Regions from separate parts of the Synechococcus sp. ROS8604 genome, predicted to be linked through region 1. Evidence: predicted binding sites of a transcription regulator. Region 1 holds the regulator's gene; the other holds the start of a gene.

Evidence for each region. The regulator NtcA, encoded in region 1, controls nitrogen genes in cyanobacteria. The targets are predictions, from matches to a motif close to GTANCNNNNGNTAC.
Region 2: SynROS8604_RS15150 (urease accessory protein UreD) is a predicted target of NtcA. The motif match lies at 8,313-8,326, and genes of this name have one in related genera.

What each region holds. Positions count from the first base shown of each region.
Region 1 is NZ_CP047946.1:426,257-436,420, reverse strand. It holds gene SynROS8604_RS02220 (hypothetical protein) at 1-212, opposite strand, end outside; gene SynROS8604_RS02215 (thioredoxin domain-containing protein) at 352-897, shown strand; gene thyX (FAD-dependent thymidylate synthase) at 932-1,657, shown strand; gene dcd (dCTP deaminase) at 1,669-2,262, opposite strand; gene SynROS8604_RS02200 (cob(I)yrinic acid a,c-diamide adenosyltransferase) at 2,262-2,870, opposite strand; gene rph (ribonuclease PH) at 3,005-3,730, shown strand; gene ntcA (global nitrogen regulator NtcA) at 3,808-4,542, shown strand; gene SynROS8604_RS02185 (DUF3084 domain-containing protein) at 4,594-5,724, shown strand; gene SynROS8604_RS02180 (resolvase) at 5,721-6,173, shown strand; gene SynROS8604_RS02175 (DUF3146 family protein) at 6,151-6,408, opposite strand; gene pth (aminoacyl-tRNA hydrolase) at 6,408-7,031, opposite strand; gene SynROS8604_RS02165 (TatA/E family twin arginine-targeting protein translocase) at 7,036-7,314, opposite strand; gene psbH (photosystem II reaction center phosphoprotein PsbH) at 7,324-7,530, opposite strand; gene psbN (photosystem II reaction center protein PsbN) at 7,617-7,757, shown strand; gene SynROS8604_RS02150 (alpha-mannosidase) at 7,745-10,164, opposite strand, start outside.
Region 2 is NZ_CP047946.1:2,808,408-2,818,571, reverse strand. It holds gene SynROS8604_RS15190 (GTP 3',8-cyclase MoaA) at 1-835, shown strand, start outside; gene SynROS8604_RS15185 (redox protein) at 900-1,391, shown strand; gene SynROS8604_RS15180 (transglutaminase family protein) at 1,379-2,281, opposite strand; gene SynROS8604_RS15175 (alpha-E domain-containing protein) at 2,266-3,249, opposite strand; gene SynROS8604_RS15170 (circularly permuted type 2 ATP-grasp protein) at 3,243-4,733, opposite strand; gene ureC (urease subunit alpha) at 4,977-6,686, opposite strand; gene SynROS8604_RS15160 (urease subunit beta) at 6,690-7,010, opposite strand; gene SynROS8604_RS15155 (urease subunit gamma) at 7,022-7,324, opposite strand; gene SynROS8604_RS15150 (urease accessory protein UreD) at 7,388-8,278, opposite strand; gene ureE (urease accessory protein UreE) at 8,388-8,855, shown strand; gene SynROS8604_RS15140 (urease accessory protein UreF) at 8,852-9,520, shown strand; gene ureG (urease accessory protein UreG) at 9,520-10,122, shown strand.

The DNA of each region.
Region 1 (10,164 bases):
AGAAGATCCGGCATCGTGCAGATCAGCACAATCACGAGCGATTGCAACACCTCCACCGTCCAGAACAAGCTGGGCGGCACGTTCTGCAGAGCAATCAAATGCTCACTCTCAATCGACCAGTGATGACCAAGAAAAATGGCCACACCAAACAGCACAAGCAGCAGGGGAGCCCGCAGTGGCAGTGAGAGAAAACGAAAAAGAGACATCAGCATGTAGCCGACGGTCGACTGATGAAATCAGCTGGAAATGAAATCAGCGAGAAAGCTGATCATAACAACGGTATTGGCTTTCAAACGCTAGCAACAGCGCAACCATCAGCCTGCCAAAGTGAGTTACACCATTCTTCCCGGCATGACCGGCAGTTCCGCCCCCGCCACCTTGACCCCCTTGCAAAAGGGGTTGCTGCTCATCACGGCACTGGTCCTCGCAGCTGGATTATTTCTGCTGCGCAATGGTCTCAACCAGGAAGCTCCTCTCGACCAGCTGGCCAGGCAATCCCTCGATCCGGAGATCGCTCTCAACAACTCCCGGCCCACCGTGCTGGAGTTTTACGCCGATTGGTGTGAGGCCTGCCAAGCGATGGCGCCAGCGATGCTTCAGACGGAACAAAAACACGCCGATCAGTTGGATGTGGTTTTGGTGAATATCGATAATCCACGCTGGCTCGATTTGATCAACCTGTATGACGTCACAGGGATTCCACAGCTCAATTTATTTTCAGCCGACGCTGTGATGCGCGGCCGTTCGCTTGGGGCGCGAACAGCAGACGAGTTGGAAGCATTGGCGGTTGCCTTGATCGACAATTCGCCGTTGCCTGCGCTGGCTGGCGTTGGTTCGACCAGCAGCGTGCCCCCTGCGGAGACGGTTTCAAGCCCAGGCCCCCGCAGCCACAGCTAGACAAAACATGAACAGTTCATCGCAGACGACCCCCATGGACTCTCGTTTTCGAGTTGACCTGATCGCCGCAACCCCGAATCCGCAACAGTGCGTGTACGTGGGAATGCACCAGGACTACAGCGAGGGCTTTGTGGCAGCCGATCGCGCGCAATGGCCCGATGAAATCAAAGCTGGCGAAATTTGCGTCAAACGCCTCCTGGCTGGAGAGCGGGGCCATTACGGACCGATGGAGCATGCCCAGATTGTGTTGAACGTGGGCTGGTTTCCCCATTCCGTGATGCAACAGGCACGAACGCACCGGGTGGGCGTCAGTTTTGATGTGCAATCCATGCGTTACACAGGCGATCGCATCTGCAGGGCTGCCCTCGGAGAACTCGATCTCGAAGAAGTGTTTTATTTGCGCCCCGTCGGCGAGTACAGCGACCGAAAAGGCAAAAAATACCTCTACAGCGAAGCTGAGCGGCAAAAAGATTTAAGCCACTGCAAAATCAGTGCCGCTCGCTATCAGGAATTGCTTCAGGCTGGTTTTGCCGAAGAACATGCCCGCGGCATCCTCCCATTCGATTACAGACAACATTTTGTGGTGAGCTTCACGCTCAGGGCCTTCCTGCATTTCATGGACCTACGCGCCAAGCTGGATGCCCAGCAAGAAATCCGCGAACTCTGCGATTTGATGTGGCCCCATCTCAAAGCTTGGACTCCAGAATTTGCAAGCTGGTACGAAAAAACAAGACTGCATAAAGCCAGGCTTGCTCCCTAACAACCATTCATTCAGACCTTGGCCAGCGTTACCCGCTCTGGCTGATGCTGATATTTCCCTTGCCGGTCGCTGTAGGTGGTTTCACAAGGATCACCCTCGAAAAACAACAACTGACAGATCCCTTCATTGGCATAAATCCGACAATCAGCGCCAGAACTATTACTAAATTCCAAGGTGAGGTGTCCTTCCCATCCAGCCTCTGCTGGAGTGGTATTCACAATGATGCCTAAACGGGCATACGTACTCTTACCAAGGCAAATCACCGTGATATTGGGTGGCACGCGCATTATTTCAAGGGCCACACCCAAGCCATACGAATGGGCCGGAAGGATGAAATAGTCGCCATCCTCATCATGATGAAGAGGCGTTGATTCAAGGTTGTCAGGGTTGAATCGCTTGGGATTCATGATCGTGCCTGGGACATGGCGAAAGATCAAAAACTCCTTAGCCGAGAGCCTCAAGTCGTAGCCATACGACGAGCAGCCAAAACTAAGAACCGGACTCTTGCGTTGATCCGGATCCAAGTGGCGTACCAACCCATTTTGAAAAGGCTCAAGCATGCCTGCATCGGCTTGATCCGTAATCCAACGATCGTTCTTCAGCATTAAAAACCTCGACGCAGTTCCGTCACTTGATCAGCCATCTCCATCATCTCTGCAGGGATCGCGGGCCCCGTCACAATCACATCCATGGCGGATGGCCGTTGCTCCAACACCGACAAGACATCCTCATGAGTCAGATAGCCAAGCTCGATCGCCAAGCCAATCTCATCCAACACGAGTTGATCCAAGGTGCCTTCTAGAAGATGGGTTTTGCAGATCTGCCAAACCGCCTGAACCGCCTCTTTGACCTCGTCATCGCGGCTATCAGCAGCATCTGAAAGGCATTCCGTCACGGAGGGGCGCAACCATCTCAGCCGATCGCAGAGGGTGAGGCTGCTCTGAGGGCCTTGGCCCACTCCACCCTTAAGAAACTGAGCAATTAAGACATGGCTACCCAGGCCCGCCGCACGCAGCGCCTGGCTCAGAACACCAGAAAAACTCCCACGAAAGGAGGCGGTATGCACCTGAAGCTGACCTTCCGGAGCCACCAAATGCAGCGGCGGACGAACCTCCACAGAAGGGAGTCGCCTGAGACCTGCTTGCTCGAGAGTCCTGTGGTCAACAGTCCGCGACTCACGGGAATGATGGGTAGGGCTGAGGCTGACGGTCATCACATTCGCCGATGTCCGGCAAATCCGGATGTGCATGAATCTAGCGGTGAAAGGCCAAGACACAAGTGTTTTGACACCATCCATGGTGTGCCTAGCCACCTGGCAGGCTCAAAGCATCTCCGCACCTTGGGCTCATGACAGGCACCTCTCGCAATGACGGACGTCAGCCGGGCGAGCTTCGCCCCTTCTCGATCAGCTGGGATCCGATGGGATTTGCCCTGAGTTCCGTGATCATCCACAGCGGGCGCACCGCTGTTCTTTGCAGCGTTTGTCATCAAGAAGGAGTGCCTCGCTGGCGCAAAGATCAAGGCCAGGGGTGGCTCAGCGCCGAATACCGACTCCTCCCTGGATCCACTCCAGAGCGACAGAACCGTGAACTCCTCAAACTGAGCGGACGCACCCAGGAGATTCAGCGTCTGATTGGCCGCAGCCTACGGGCAGCGATCGACATGGAAGCACTTGGCGAAAACACGTTGAGAATCGATTGTGATGTGATTCAGGCGGATGCAGGCACGCGCACCGCTGCGATCAGCGGATCTTGGGTCGCGCTGCAACGGGCCTGCGAACGGCTGGTTCAGCAAGGGGTCCTCAGCAGCAATCCTGTTCAATCCCAGGTGGCCGCCGTCTCCGTTGGCGTGATTCACCAACGCCCTCTACTCGATCTCGACTACAGCGAAGACAGCCAAGCCGATGTGGATCTCAATGTCGTGATGAACGGAGAGGGGCATTTGCTGGAGCTACAGGGCACGGCGGAAGGCGCTCCCTTTAGTCGTCACCAGCTCAATGACCTACTGGACCTCGCCGAGCCTGGGCTCAAGCAGATTATGCAGAATCAGAATTGGGCTCTCTCCAATAGGTGAAAGTGCGGGTTTTCGTGTTCCTTGCTACATGAGCAGGAGGTGCTGATCCATAGCATCCCGGAACACGAGTAGAAACCATGGCCGAAGTCAGCCGCGGCTTCAGCCGATACGCTCCCCCAACCATCCGCCCAGCGGGCTCGAGTTTCGGAACCCCAGCGGCTCCAGCTAGTCGCACCCTTCAAGACGTCATTCGGGGACTCGATGGTGCCAACTCGGAAATGGTGGAACGTGGGAAAACCATCTTTTTCCCCGGCGACCCCGCTGAAAAGGTGTATCTGATTCGTCGAGGTGCCGTCCGCCTCTCCAGGGTTTATGAATCGGGCGAAGAAATCACGGTTGCCCTGTTGCGAGAAAACAGTTTGTTTGGCGTTCTGTCGTTGCTGACAGGTCACCGATCCGATCGTTTTTATCACTCAATCGCTTTCACACGGGTGGAGATGGTGACGGCTCCAGCCACATCCGTGCGGCAGGCCATTGAAGACGACACCAGTGTGGGATTGCTGTTGTTGCAGGGGCTGTCCAGCAGGATTCTCCAGACCGAAACGATGATCGAAACCCTCACCCATCGGGACATGTCGTCTCGACTGGTGAGCTTTCTGCTGGTGCTTTGTCGAGATTTCGGTGTGCCTGGTCAACGGGGGATCACCATCGATTTACGCCTTTCCCACCAAGCCATTGCCGAGGCGATCGGGTCCACACGCGTCACGATCACGCGTCTCCTGGGGGACCTCAAGTCATCGAGCCTTGTCGATATCGATCGCAAAAAGATCACTGTTCTCGATCCAATCGCTCTCGCCAAGCGGTTCAGCTGACCATGCAGGTGAAGATGGAGCTCCCATCCGAACTCTGATCCTTCATTTTCCGTGACCGGCTGGTTTCTACTTCTCGCCCTGCTTGTGCTTGGAGGGGTGCTCTCAACCCTGGGGGACCGCCTTGGCTCTCGCGTGGGGAAAGCTCGGCTGAGCTTGCTTGGACTGCGTCCCAAGCGCACAGCCGTGGTGATCACGGTGTTGACCGGCAGTCTGATTAGTGCGCTTTCCCTTGGACTCCTGCTCTTGATCAGTCGGCAACTCAGGGTTGGGCTGTTTGAACTGAATGCTCTCGAAGCCAAATTAAGGAGCAGTCGCACTGATCTCAAAACCAGCAAAAGCGCTCAGGAGCAGGCCAGCAAGGAGCTCACAACGGCCCAACAACGCGCGGCAGAACTGCGTCGCACCCTTAAGCCTCTCCAGGAGCAAACCCGATCCTTGGAAGCGGAGCGACAGCGCTTGAGCCAAGACGTGGATGCCAAAGATATCGAGATCCAACGCACCGAACAGGAACTCTCTGCTGTGCGTACGCAAATTCGCGATGGCGAGAAAGAACTCAATCAACTGGAAGACACGCTCCTCGCGCTGCGGCGCGGCAACGTCGCCATCAGCAGCGGGCAGCCGCTTGCCACCGTGACCCTGAAACTCGAACGCCCCGATCAGGCAAAAACGGTGATCGATCAGTTGCTCCGAGACGCCAATCTTCAGGCCTATCAACAGGTCCTGCCTGGCCAACCGGCAGAGCGTCAAATCCTGTTGGTTCCGAGGCCTGACATCAAGCGCTTGGAACAAACGATTCGCAAACCTGGCACCTGGGTTGTGAACATCCGTTCAGCCGCCAATGTGCTGCTGGGCGAAACCGTTGTCTACGCCTTCCCTGAAGTGCGTCCCAATGTCACGGTGACCAGGGAGGGTGAGGTCTTGGCACGCACTACCCTGGCGAGCAATGAACGCGACCCTGAAGCCGTGCGCAATCGGCTGAACCTTCTCCTCGCCTCCACATTGGCCGAGGTGCAAAGACGCGGTTCTCTCAGCAAGGGATTGCAGTTTGATGGCAATGCCATCAATGCGCTTGGCCAAGAGCTGATCGACCGCAACGGAGGACTCGCGGGGCTGGAAGCGGTGGCGTTACGCCGCAGCGAAACAGCAGATCCCATCGCCATCCAGCTGCGTCTCAGCCGATGACTCGCGTTGTCGCCATGGATCCCGGCCGAAGCAAAAGTGGATTGCTCCTCGCAGACACCGCCACGAGCACCGTGCTTCAAGGGATGGTGATCCCCAGCGCTGAGGTCCTTGATCAGCTTCGCGTCTGGATGGCGGACGCTCAGGGGGACACCGCCCAGATTGCTGAACTGGTGATCGGGGATGGCACCAGCAGCATGATCTGGCAACAACAACTGCCTGCAAGCCTGCCGATCCGCGTCGTCGACGAAACGGGAACCACCCTGCGGGCCAGAGAGCGTTACTGGCAGTTGTGGCCGGCACGGGGCTGGAAACGCTTGCTTCCCAAAGGCCTACGCATCCCATCGGGCGATCTCGATGCCATCGCCGCGCTCGTCATCCTCGAGGACTATCTCGATCGACCATTGCAATGGCCGGGTCCAGATCCCCTCAGAACCGGGCTCTCACGGTGAAGGTGTAGTCCCCTCCCGGTTCCAGGTCATAGTCGGATTTCACAAGAAAGCGAAGCAGCGCGTCTTGAATCAACGCGCGCCCCAAGGACGGCTCCACACTCAACTCGCCACGATCAAAAAACCAGCTGAACTGCCAATTGAAGCCTCCGGCCTGGACGTCTCCCTCCAAACATTGATCCGCAAAACTCTGGCGTTGAACCCTTAAGTGGGCGGTGGTAACGGGGAGCGCTGCCATCACGCCTCAGGGTTGGTGGGAGCCAACTGAAGCCCATTGATGTGATTTCCGGCGAGGTCGAGACCTTGCCGCTGAATCCGCTCCAAACCATCGACCACCTCCACCAGCACCTTGTCGAGCAGGGGCTCCTCCTCACGACTGAAACTTCCCAGGACGTGCGACACCGTTCGCGCCTTGCGCTCACTGGGATTTTGCCCGGGTGCACCAATGCCTATCCGCAGACGCCCAAAATCCTGGGTGCCGAGATGCTGGATGGTGCTTTTCAGGCCGTTGTGGCCACCAGCAGAGCCGCGGGCGCGCAAACGCAAACGACCAAGCGGCAGATCCATATCGTCCACGAGCACCAATAGCTGATGGAGCTCAAACCCGAACCAATCGAGCGCAGCCCGAATCGAGCGACCGCTGTCGTTCATGAACGTTTGGGGCATCAACAAGCGCAATCGCCGATCTCCCGAGCCCAGATCAGCAAGCTGACCTTGGAGCTTGGGCGTCGAACGAAAACCACCTCCCTCGCGAGAGACCAGCCGCTCCAAGGCCATGAAGCCCACGTTGTGGCGGGTGTTGGCATAACGATTGCCTGGATTGCCCAATCCCACCACCAAGCGGAGATCACCGCGATTCATCAAATCAATCAGAGGGGGGTGTCAGCTCTGATTTTGGCGCAACCGCAGGCGTAACAGCGGCCTCTGTGGGTGCCTCTAAAACTTTTGCCTGATCTGCCACAGGTTCAGGGTCGGCCATGGCCTTATTGATTTCTCGCTCAAACTCTTTGGAGGCCGATTGAAAACCCTTCAGAGTTTTTCCCAAGGTGCGACCGAACTCGGGAAGCCGTTTAGGGCCAAACACCAAAAGAGCGACCGCCGCGATGACGGCCATCTCTGGCAGGCCAATGCCGAAAACATTCATTCGCTGAGATCAGCCGAGGCCCAAGCCGTTCCAGTTGACATTGATTCCTTCGAGGATCAGTGACTTGTTGTACAGCTGGAGAATGATCAGCAAGAACACAAGGAAGAGGGCCATAAAGATCCCCATCACTGGTGTTGTTCCCCAACCAGGGACAACTTTGCCGTATTCCGAATTGAGGGGGCGGAGCAAATCTCCCAGACGGGTGCGTTGAGCCATGGCAGCGCTGAAGTCTCGGGTGGAATTAAGTCTCGATACTGTAGGTGCTACGACCCGTAAAGGCGTCGATCCTGTGGAGAGTTGTGATGGAAAGTTCGTCCCCGGCCATGTCAGTGGCGATTGCGGTGCTGGCGGCCCTGCTTGGGTTAACAGGATTGGGGGTCTACACCGCCTTTGGACCGCCATCCAAAAACCTCGACGATCCGTTTGATGATCACGAGGATTGAACACGCTCCAAAACCAAGCTGATGAGCTGGCCAGGTTGGACTTCCCAGACCGTCTTTCGCTCGTTCAATTCGACGCCACTCAGCGTCCAATCGCTCCCAGGCAACCAACGCTGACGCGCTGAACCGGCATTGAGCAACTCAATTTGAACGGCCTGATCGCTGAGTCCTTCACCCTGGGCTGATCGCACTGAAATCGGCACCAGACCGATGGGCAAAGCGGGAAGCCCTTGCCAGCGATGATCCAGCGCAACAGGACCGAGCCAACCCGGCTCCCTGAATCGGATCGCTGCCTGGGGCACACCACTACGGTTCCAACCGAGCGCCGCTGGCATCAAGGCCAAGCGGTGCCGATGCCATCCGTGATCCGCAGAAGGATCCGGCCAGGTTGGGCCTCGAAGCAGCGACACCCCTAAATGGCGATCGCTTGCATCGACCCCCTGGGGGCCATCCAGCAAGACAGCCATCCCACCCCCAGGAGCCTCCGCTTCGGCAGCCAGCCATGAAATCACAGGCAATTCCCAACGCTCCTTTTCAAAGGGAGTGCGGGCTTGTGCTGGTCGCTCGATCACTCCACCACTCGTATCGGCCGCCCAACGCACCGCAGGCCTCTTCAACGGCACTTCCAATCTCAGCAATTCATGGGTCTGCTCCCATTGGACGCTGAGCTGGGCCTCGAGCCAGGGAGAATCGGCCTGCAGCATGAGGTCCAAGCGCACCTTGCTCAGTCCAGCCATCGTGCGCAGCACCATTCGGGCGGTGAGAGGGCCCGACTCCACCAATTCTGCCGACCAGCGTTCGGCCATCGGCAGCACATGTTGGCGGTAATCAGCGGCAAGATCCCAAGCATCCCAAAACTCCCCTCGATCGGAAAAGCGCCGCAATCGCAGGGGTTCGCTGAGCTGTGGCACCCCCTTGCCGTCAAGCAGCTGAACCAGCCCATGGACGCCGACATCTGCCGTCACCAGACCGTTGCTCAACCTCCACAGTCCCGACGACACCACCTCCACGCTCACCGGATGACGAACGGGCAAGACAGAGCCCAAAGGCTCACGGCTGCGCTGCAGAGGGAGCGCGCAAACGCCCTCACTAGAGGGCAGTTGAACCCAAACACCGCCTGAAGGCGCCACCTGCCCAGGAAGACTCTGCCCACCACTGGACCAATGCCCCTTCGGCAGGCGCAGCAACGGTGACCAATGCGCCAGGGGCTGCAAGCCGCACCAAGTCCAACGAGAGCGATGGGGATCGGAATCCAACCCCTCCTCGTTGGACGCAAGCAGATGGCCTAAAAGCTGGTCTCGACAGCGCACCGCACGCCGGCGAGCCTCACACCAGATCGGTTCAGCCTGCTCAAACACCTCGGGGATCGAGGTGCCAGGAAGGATGTCATGAAATTGTTGGAACAGCAGAGGGCGCCAATCGCTGTCCTGGGCGTGGTTGGGCACAAGCCGATCAGCCCGAGCCCCAAGCAGCGCGGCAGCCAGTTCAGCTTCACGAAGAAGCCTTTCCAGGCTGCGGTTGTGCCGTTTCTGATCAGGCCGACTGGTCGCGCAACCCCGATGCAGCTCGAGATAGAGCTCATCCCGCCAGACCGGCAAGGTGGAGCGCCAAGGCTCCAAGTGATCGAGGTAGGCGCGCAGCGTTCCAGGCTGCTGGGTCACTGCCTGCGGCTGGCCCTCCCAAAGCCTGAGCTGTTCCAGCATCTCGGCAGTGGGACCACCACCGTGATCTCCAACACCCGGGAGCCAAATCGCCTGCTCCACCCCAGTCGCAGCTTGAAAAGCGCGCTGCTCTTGTGCGATCGCGACAGGATCAGCATCGGTGCCAATCGCTGGCAGCATCAGCGCTAAAACCTCAGCGCCTCCGCGGCTGCGCCAGCGAAACAAACGGTGGGGGAAGCGGTTGGTGGCATTCCAAGCCAGCTTGTGCGTGCAGAACCAGCGCACTCCACTGGCAACCGCGACGGCGGGAAGTCCGGCAGCGAACCCAAAGCTGTCAGGCAACCAAGCCAACTCATGCCGCCATTCCGGGAAACGCCTCTGGCTGTCCTCCTGTCCAAGCGTGAACTGACGCGAGAGCGATGCCGTACTCACCAACACACAATCGGTTTCGACCCAAGGGCCATTGATCGGCTCCCAACGGCCTTCACGACTGGCCTGCTGAATGCGCGCATGCAAGGCGGGCCGATGGCATTCCACCCAGGCATACAGAGCCGGGGTGGAGTGCGCAAAGTGCAGCTCCGGGTATCGCTCCATCAGATCGAGCGCCGAGCAAAAGGTGCGTTCCGCCGCTTGCCAGGTGTCAGCCACGGGCCAAAGCCAGGCAAGATCGAGATGGGCGTGGCCCAGCCAATGCACCACACCCACGGGCTTAGGGCATGTCGCCAAGTGGCGATCGACCAAGCCAACAG
Region 2 (10,164 bases), 490 kb from region 1:
CACCGATCGCCTTTGGCCGCTTCTTGATCAACTCTCGCTTGCAAGGCAGGAGGTTGCTCATCCTTTTAGTCGTTTGAAAGACGTGGCTATCACCACCAATGGTTCTCTCCTCAACGATGAGAAGGCAAGACGGTTGCGCGATATGGGAGTGGATCGCATCACGATCAGCTTGGATGCCGTTGATGGAGCAAGTATTGCCCGTATGGCTGGCTTGCGTTCTGGTCCTGAGGCTGGGAAGGCTCTCATTCAGCGCGTCTTGGCGGGAATTGATGCAGCTCGTGCTGCGGGATTCAATCCTGCGCGAGGTCGTCTCAAGCTGAATGCCGTGATCCAACGCGGTCAAAATGATGATCAGCTGATTCCATTGGCGCGTTTTGCAAGGACACAAGGATTGCCATTGCGTTTGATCGAATATATGGATGTAGGCAATCGCAATGGCTGGTGTCGTGATCAGGTGATGCCGGCCAGTGAGATGATTCAGCTTCTTCACAGCAATTGGCCGCTTCAATCCCTTGGTCGTCAACCTGGTGGAACAAGTGGTCAATGGATCTACGAAGATGGTGAAGGTTCTGTTGCCACCATTGCCTCAATTACAGAGCCATTCTGTTCTGATTGCAATCGTCTTAGGATCACCGCAGACGGGCAAGCGTTTACCTGTCTGTTTGCCAGTGAAGGTCTTGATTTGCGCCGATGGCTTCGAGAGGATGTTTCCGATTTTGCGCTTGCAGAGGTGATGACTGGGCTGTGGTCGCGCCGTTCTGATCGTTTTAGTGAAGAGCGTGGGTTAGAGCAGCCAGCAAACCATCACGCCGAGATGGCTTATTTGGGTGGATGAGTGGCATCCGCTACGGATTAAACGAGGTATAAGCGTTAAAGCTGATTACTGACTTTTTGTTGCGATGTTCGAGCTTATTCCTTATACGCGTTTTCGTGATACTCCATCTGTTCGTTTTTTTGATGTCACGATTTCTGATTCGAATGCTCGCGACTTAGTTATTCACCGTGGGCCAGCGGTAAGTCCTCCGGATGCAGAGGAGAGTGGAGATTGGCAATTTTATTTGCATCCCCATCAAGAAGACAACCTGTTGGCCGCTAGTGGAGGGCGAACGTTTTATTTGGTCAATTTTGCTTGGGATCAGCCTTTTCATATTGTTCGTCTGGCGGCAGGAGGCGACATTCTTCGCATTCCTCCCGGAACATTTCATCGATCTATTTCTGATCTAGATGGATCTGTCGTGCTCAATCAAGCGGTTCGTGAAGAGAAGGCATCTTTGACCCGTGAGTTTCGTGTTTATAACAGTGGTCGTATCCCTGCCTTGAGGTTGGTGACGACCAAAGGTGCCATGCGTCCTGTGTTGCATGGTGTTGAGCCGCTTCTTCAAGCTGCCTGAATAAGAGCCGTCTTGTTCTCCGGTTGATTGGTGTTGTCGTCAACGGTGGCTTGAATGGTCCAACTCAGGTGGCTTTGCGTGGATGCCGGCCCGCTGAAGCTGCCCGTGACCGCTGCCGTGAGATCTGGGCGGGAGGAACTCGCAAGCACGATGTAGCGATCGGTTGTTTCTCCTCCTGCGCTGGGATCAAACCCACGCCATCCAGCACCTGGTAGATAAATCTCCGCCCAGGCATGTAGGTCGTAGGACTCGGGTGCCGGATTCGCTAAGTGGTAACCGCTGACAAAGCGAGCCGGTAAACCAATGCTTCGGCAGCATTCCACCATCAGCATGGCGAGGTCGCGGCAGGACCCAACCCGCTCTCGCAGAGTTCGGCCTGCTGGCCAGGCGGCTCCTTGATGGCGTTGGGTGTATTTCACCCTGTCTTGAATCATTTCGATGAGCTGTTTGAGGAAAGGCAGCGCTTGTTGGTTGGTGCCCATCAAGGCGTCCTGAGCTAAGGCAACTGCTGAGGGATCGTGTTGGCCGTTTGGCAGCCAGCCCTCTAGCGCTCCTTGAAGATCTGGATTTAATCGACCACGTGGGTAGGGCAGTAGGGGTTCGCGCCCATTGAGACAATTCAGTAACGGTGCTGGAGTCGTGGTTTCAACGCGACTGCATGCTTCGAAGCGGAGCTCATCAGTGGTGTTTTGAAAGCGCACGCGTTGAATGGCATCGCCGCTGGCTGCGACGAGTTCATGGCTATGGAAGGGCTGGGGTGAAATGTTGAGTTGGTAATCGATCAGGCGCTGATGACCATGGCCCCGAGGTTGCATGCAGAGCCTGTGTTCGCTCAGACTGATTTGAGCCTCGTAGTGATAAGTGATGCAGTGGATTAGCTCAGCGCGCATGATGGATCAGTGGGAATGGAGCCAAGGTCGGTGGTGATGAAATATCGGGCGTGAATCAGTTGATGCAGTTGATTGAGCTCTTCCTGTAATTCGTCGATGGCTTCGTGCAGCCCCCGCTCAATCAGGACATCAATCCGTACATAGCTCCACTTGGCAAGCAACTGTCCGCGCAGGCATTCGAGATCATCAGGGGGGCCCAGTTGTGGTTGTCGTTGGATGAGGCGCAATGTGTCGTTGATTTTTTGCAAACAGAAGCGCACTGATCGCGGGAAGATTGGATCCAGTAGTAGGAATCTGGCCACGGAAGATGGAGTGATTGCTTGTTGAACACTTTTCCGGTACATCTGATAAGCCCCGGCTGTACGAAGTAGAGATATCCATTGAAGTTCATCAAGAACACCACCAATTTCTTTTGTGCTTGGTAGAAGAAGAAAATACTTCACGTCCAGGATCCTGGATGTTTTGTCGGCGCGTTCGATCCAGCGGCCTAGTTGACTGAAAAGCCAGGCCTGATCACGGCTTAGGGTGACATCCGTAATGCCATAAAAAAGCTGACAACCTCTTCGGATGCTGCGGAGCTGTTCTTGATCTGGTTCTTGCCAGATTGACTCACCATCTTGAACATTCCAGTAGAGGTCGTTCAGTTGCTCCCACATTTCTGTGGTGATCACATCACGGATCTGGCGAGCATTTTCTCTTGCATTGGCAATGCAGCTCAGAATGCTGTTGGGATTGTCGCGATCAAGGAGCAGAAACCCCAAGACATCTCGTGGAGATCGCAGTGGGTAAACTTGATCAAAGCTCTGCCTGTCTCCACTGGCATCAATGAGTGGAAGCCATGGTTCGGCGCTGCCGGGAGGGCAATCCAACGCCATGGCTTCACTCACTTCCAGGAAACGAGAAATGTTCTCTGCGCGTTCCACATATCGATTAATCCAATACAAGGAGTCGGCAACCCGGCTCAGCATGGCATTGCCTCCTGCATGCTTGGTTCAACTTGGCTGTCTTTGACAATCTGGCTGTCACCAACAACCCATGTGTCTTTACAGCCTCCTCCTTGCGATGAGTTCACCACAAGGGAACCACGTTTCAGGGCGACGCGAGTGAGGCCACCCGGACTGACCCAGTTCGATGCTCCGCGTAAAACATAAGGTCTTAGATCTACATGACAAGGAAACAGCTCTCCATCGCTTAGCGAGGGAACAGTCGAGAGTTGTAATGTTGGTTGGGCAATGTAATTTCGAGGGTTTGCTCTAATTTTTGAGTCGAATTCTTCGATTTCACTTCGGCTAGATTGTGGTCCTATTAACATTCCATAACCCCCTGCTTCAGCCACAGACTTAACCACAAGTTTTTCGAGGTTTTCTAAAACGTATTGGCGATCATCTGGGTGGGAGCAGAGATAAGTGGGGACATTGTCGATAATCGGTTCTTCATTGAGGTAATAACGGATCATTTTTGGTACATAGGCGTAGATCAATTTGTCGTCGGCGACCCCAGTTCCTGGAGCATTGGCAATGGCGATGCGGCCATTTTGCAAAATATCCATCAATCCAGGTACGCCAAGCGCCGAATCGCGACGGAACACCTTTGGATCGAGGAAATCGTCATCGATTCGTCGGTAAATCACATCCACTGCTTCTCGTCCAGTGGTGCTGCGCATCCAAACGCGGCCGTCTTCGCAGATCAAGTCACGCCCTTCCACCAGGGCAATGCCCATCTGTTGGGCGAGGTAGCTGTGTTCGAAGTAAGCACTGTTGAACACCCCAGGTGTGAGCAGCACAACGCGCGGTGAATCTGCCCATGGAGCTAAGTCCTGCAGTGTCTGCAACAATCTCGAGGGATAGTCGTCGATGGGTTGAACGGTTCGACCAGCAAACAGGCTGGGAAATAACCGCTTCATGACCCGTCGGTTCTCGAGGAAATAGGCCACACCAGATGGACAGCGCAGGTTGTCTTCCAGCACGCGCCATGTGCCTTCCTCGTCGCGGATGAGATCCAGTCCTGAGATGTGACACCAGCGATTCAATGGGAGCTGGATGTCTTGCATTTGGGGTCTCCAGCCCTGAGAACTTTCCACGTCTTCCCGTGGAATGACACGATCCTTCAGGATTCTCTGTGGTCCGTAGACGTCGGCTAAAAACCGATCGATGGCCTCCAAGCGCTGAAGAAGACCACGTTCGAGCTTGGCCCAATCGTTGAGATGAATGAGCCTTGGCAGGGGATCGAAGGGCAGGATTCTTTCTCTCCCATCTAATCCTGCGCCATTCAGCCGGAAGGTGGCTCCGAGTCGTCGGAGGAGGTTTCCGGCCGAAGCATGATTTCGATTTAGTTCCGTGAGCCCAATCTGCCCAAGCGACGACAGCAGTGGCTCCAAATCTGCCCTTGGAGCGGATTCCTTCCAACAAAAATATTCGTCGTAACCATGGGTTGGCCGATACTCATTGAACATTGGCTCACCATTGCACTCAGTCATCAAAGATCTGCATGTCTGTTGGGCCACGTGCTCTTTGTTACCGATCGCTTGATCGCAACGACAAATGGTTCGAAGGACGGTTTTTTGGTTTCGGTTAATACCTTTTCTGGATTAATGCAACAGTGATCAAGTAGTGGCGAGAACCATTTCTTGGTCTAGGAATCTTTTATTGAACATTTATTGATGTCATTCTGGACGATGTTCTTTGGTCGGTCGCGATCAAAGCAGCAGGTAGCGCTGGGCGAGAGGTAATACCTCTGCTGGTTCACAGGTGAGAAGCGCGCCATCGGCGAACACCTCATAGGTCTGTGGATCCACGCTCATGTTGGGAAGCGCTGAGTTGAGTTTCAGCGCACTTTTGCCAACGTCACGGGTGTGCTCTACGGCAATACAGGTGCGTTCCAGACCGAGTTTGCTTTGGATGTTGTCGTTGAGGGCTGCTTCGCTCAAAAAGGTGAGGCAACTGGGCGCAAGGGCTTTGCCAAAGGCGGCAAACATGGGTCTTCCATGCACAGGTCCAGGTGTGGGGATTGAGGCGTTGGCATCACCCATTTGGGCCCAGACGATCGATCCGCCTTTCACGACGAGTTGTGGTCGTATCCCAAAGAATCCTGGTTTCCAGAGCACTAGATCGGCGAGTTTGCCTGTCTCTACAGACCCAACTTGGCTGCTGATGCCATGGGCGATGGCTGGATTGATGGTGACTTTGGCGATATAGCGCTTCAGACGGTGGTTGTCGTTGCGGCTGGAGTCTTCCGGCAACGCTCCACGCTGCATTTTCATCTTGTGGGCTGTTTGGAAGGTGCGCGTGATCACCTCGCCGACACGGCCCATCGCCTGGGAATCGCTGGCGATGATCGAGAAGGCGCCTAGATCGTGAAGGATGTCCTCAGCTGCGATCGTTTCGCGGCGGATGCGTGATTCTGCAAAGGCCACATCTTCAGGGATTTTTGGATCCAGGTGATGGCACACCATCAACATGTCGAGGTGTTCCTCGAGGGTGTTGCAGGTGTAAGGACGTGTGGGGTTGGTGCTGCTGGGAAGCACATTCGCCTCTCCGCAGATTTTGATGATGTCGGGTGCATGCCCGCCGCCAGCACCTTCGGTATGAAAGGTGTGAATGGTTCGGCCCTTGATGGCGGCGATGGTGTCTTCAATGAAGCCCGCTTCATTCAGGGTGTCGGTGTGGATGCAGACCTGCACATCCATTTGATCGGCTACCGACAGGCAGGCATCAATGGCGGCAGGCGTGGTGCCCCAATCTTCATGCAGTTTGAGACCACAGGCACCAGCGCGCACTTGCTCCCCTAGCGCTTCTGAAGTGCTGGCGTTCCCTTTCCCGAAAAATCCAAGGTTGACGGGTAGGCCCTCAGCGGCCTGCAGCATGCGGCCTATATGAAACGCACCAGGCGTGCAGGTGGTGGCATTTGTTCCTGTGGCTGGTCCAGTGCCGCCCCCCATCAAGGTCGTCATACCACTGGCGAGGGCCGTTTCGACCTGTTGGGGGCAGATGAAATGAATATGGGTGTCAATCCCTCCAGCGGTGAGGATGTGTCCTTCACCAGCAATCGCTTCGGTGCCGGGGCCAATCACGATGGTGACGCCTTCCTGGATGTCGGGGTTGCCTGCTTTGCCGATCCCGACAATGCGGCCATCTTTGAGGCCGATATCGGCCTTGACGATGCCCCACCAATCAAGAATGAGGGCATTGGTAATCACGGTGTCAACGGCTCCTCCAGCCCGGGAGGTTTGGGATTGGCCCATCCCATCGCGAATCACTTTCCCGCCACCGAATTTCACCTCATCGCCGTAGGTGGTGAAGTCTTTTTCCACTTCGAGGATGAGGTCGGTGTCCGCTAAGCGAATGCGGTCTCCGGTGGTTGGCCCATAGGTTTCGGCGTAGGCCTGGCGGGAAATGCGATAGGGCATGAATCAGGCGTCGAGGGGTCCGTTGATGTGTCCGTTGAAGCCGACAACGCGGCGTGCTCCAGCAAACGGGATCAAATTCACGTCGCGGTGATCACCTGGTTCGAAGCGAATGGCCGTACCGGCTGGAATATCAAGCCTTTGACCGCGTGCAGCGTCACGGTCAAAGATCAGAGCAGCATTGGCTTCTTGGAAATGGAAGTGGGATCCCACCTGGACGGGGCGGTCGCCGCTGTTGGCAACGCTGAGGGTTGTGACCTCTCTGTTGGCGTTGAGTTCCAGTTCGCCGGGTTCCGGTATTAATTCACCGGGGATGAGGGGTGCCATCAAAAAAAGCCTTAGCGAATGGGGTCATGCAGGGTCACGAGCTTGGTTCCATCGGGAAATACCGCCTCGATTTGGACTTCATCCACCAACTCTGGAATGCCCTCCATCACCTGGTCGCGGCTCAGCCACGTGCTGCCTTCCTGCATCAGGTCGGCCACAGTTTTCCCATCGCGTGCGCCTTCTAAAACCAAGAAGCTCAGCCATGCCACGGATTCAGGGTGGTTGAGTTTGAGGCCACGCTGGAGTCGACGTTCTGCCAAGAGCGCAGCCGTGACAATGAGCAGTTTGTCTTTTTCTTGGGGGCTGAGGTGCATGGTGACCTTGCACTATTTCTAGTCTCTATCTCCCTCGGCCAGCGGAATGTTCAAATTGAACGCTTAGGCCTTCAATGGATGTTCTTGTAAGGGCCAGACCCTGGGAATCTGCGGAGGAGCTAGGTCTCGAGCTCGACGGGTGCGAGCCCAAATCCTGCTGAACCAAAAACGGGCATCACGGCTTGAGAAGCCGCTGTAACGGGCGATCAGCCCCTGGGGGAGAACGCCGCAATGCATCTGGCCTTCGAGATCCTCTCGATCTTGCCGAACGTCATCGATGAGGGTGTTGATCGTTTCTGTAGGGAAAGGGAAGGGTGCCGCCCAAACGAAGGTGCCAAAGACGGGTTGTTGATTGAGTCCATGGATTCCCTTCAGCGCTGCGTCGCTGATTTCGAGTCTGTCAACAAGTTCCCAGCGCTGACCTTCAGGCGTTTGGCGTTGGATCTGAACGCCTGATCTCCAGCACCCCCGCCCCAAGGTTTCGTTGGCGGCAGTGCGCCCGAGACGCACAATTTCTGCGCTGAGAAATGATCCATTCTTCGGCAATATGACGCTGAGGTTTTGTTCAAACAGAGCATTGGCATAAAGCACAAGCTCCTGGGGAAGCCACTCCAGATCAGCCCCGGCATCAAGCTCTGCCGCGACCTGTTGGCGGGCCCAAGCCCCCTGGGGATGGAGCTGGCTTCGGCCCACTGACCCATAGACCTTTTGCGCGGCCACACTTGTGAGCAGACAGCGACTGCTTGGCTTTAGGTCGAGGTTGACTCTCAATTGGTCTCCACCCACGAGGCCGCCCGCGGTGTGAAGCAATGGCAGCTCGCACCGCCCGTTCTCACCCCGTTCGGCGCGCATCAATTTCAGGGGGGCGGTGCAACCCCCCTGATGCTGACTGCCCCTGCTGCCCTCAAAAAACTGCAGGTTGCAGGTGCCGTGCCACGGGTTAAGTCGATGCATCAGTGCACGCTCGACGCCAACTCTGCTCAGCTCTGTAGCAAGCACTACCAAACGAAGGCGTGCTGGTTGGGCAGTCTTTGTTGTGTGATCTCGTTGGCTATCTGAACCCTTGGATGTTGGTTTGATCGTGTTGGACCACCGCCTCTTGTCTGAGGAGCCATTGCCTGATGCCACCCTCGCTGTCATGGAGTTGCCGCTGAGTGCGGATCAGCGCACGGTGCTGCGTGGACGTCGTCGCACGGCCTGTGGTCGAGACGTGTTGTTGCAGCTGCCTCGCGAGCGCCCGTTAACGCCAGGTGATCGCCTCACCGATGCGCATCATCAGGTGCATGTGCTGGTGACTGCGGCTCCTGAGGAGTTGTTGAGAGTGGAGGCAGCAACGCCGCTGGCCCTGCTTGAGGCTGCCTATCACTTGGGTAATCGCCATGTAGCTCTTGAGTTGCATGAGCATGAGCTGTTGTTGCTCAACGACTCCGTCCTCGCCACCATGCTTAACGGTCGCGGATTGAAGGTGACACGGTGTTGCTGTCCCTTCATGCCAGAAGGCGGTGCTTACATCGGCCATCAGCACGCATGACCTCGCTTGCATTGCTGCAGTTGGTGAGTCCTGCCTTGCCCGTTGGCGCTTTTAGCTATTCCGAGGGTCTTGAAGTTTTGATCCAGAATGGTTCATTGATCGATGAATTAGACCTCCAACATTGGATTGAAGCGGAGCTGCAAAGGGGTGCCCTGAGGTTGGAGGCTGCGGCATTAAACCCATTGCGCGTCCAGCTTCAACGCTGGGAGCAAGAAAGGTCAGAGATGCCCAGCGAGTTGATGTCTTTGGATGGTTGGTTGTTGGCTTTGAGGGAGTCGGCTGAGGTGCGTGCCCAGCAAGGACAGATGGGCGGTTCTTTGCTGCAGTTGATGGTTGATCTTGGACATCCATTGCCTCAGCCGGTGGTGCTGGCATGGCCGGCGGCCTGGGCTTGGGCTGCTTTGTCGTTGAAGATTTCTGAGCTGGAGATGGTGGAGGGTTATCTCTACGGCTGGGTTGCGAATCAGCTCAGTGCAGCGGTTCGCTTGGTGCCGCTGGGTCCCACCACGGCTCAACGGATCCAGCAGCAGCTGTTGCCGATGATTCGTGAACAGGCATCTGTTTTGAAAGATCAAGACCCGTACACCCTTTGGTGTGGTGGTGCTGGTGCGGGGCTGGCCCAGTTGGCGCATGCTGAGTTGTATTCACGTTTGTTCCGGAGCTGATGAGCAGCAAACTCAGGCTTGGCATCGCCGGGCCGGTGGGCTCAGGCAAGACAGCGCTCGTGGAAGCGCTGTGCAGGAGATTGCGCAATCGCCTGCAATTGGCGGTTGTGACCAATGACATTTACACCCAAGAGGATGCCCAATTCCTGACGCGTTCAGGTGCCTTAGAGCCTGAGCGCATCCGTGGGGTTGAAACCGGAGGGTGCCCGCATACGGCGATCCGAGAAGACTGCTCCATCAACCGAGCGGCTGTGGGTGAACTGGAACGTCAGTTCCCAAGGCTTGATTTGGTGATGGTGGAGAGCGGAGGTGACAATCTTGCGGCCAGTTTTAGCCCCGAATTAGTCGACCTTTGTATTTATGTGATTGATGTAGCGGCTGGGGACAAGATTCCTCGCAAAGGCGGTCCTGGAATTACACGATCCGATTTATTGGTGATTAACAAGATTGATCTGGCTCCCCTTGTTGGTGCTGACTTAGTCGTGATGGAACAGGACACGCTGAGGATGCGGCGGGATCGACCCTGGTGCTTTACCAACCTTCGAAATGGGGAAGGACTCGATCTTGTGGAAGCCTTTGTGTTGCAACAGATACAAGAATGAAGGGTATTTAGGCGCTTAAGAGTCAAATTGTTTTTATTGATA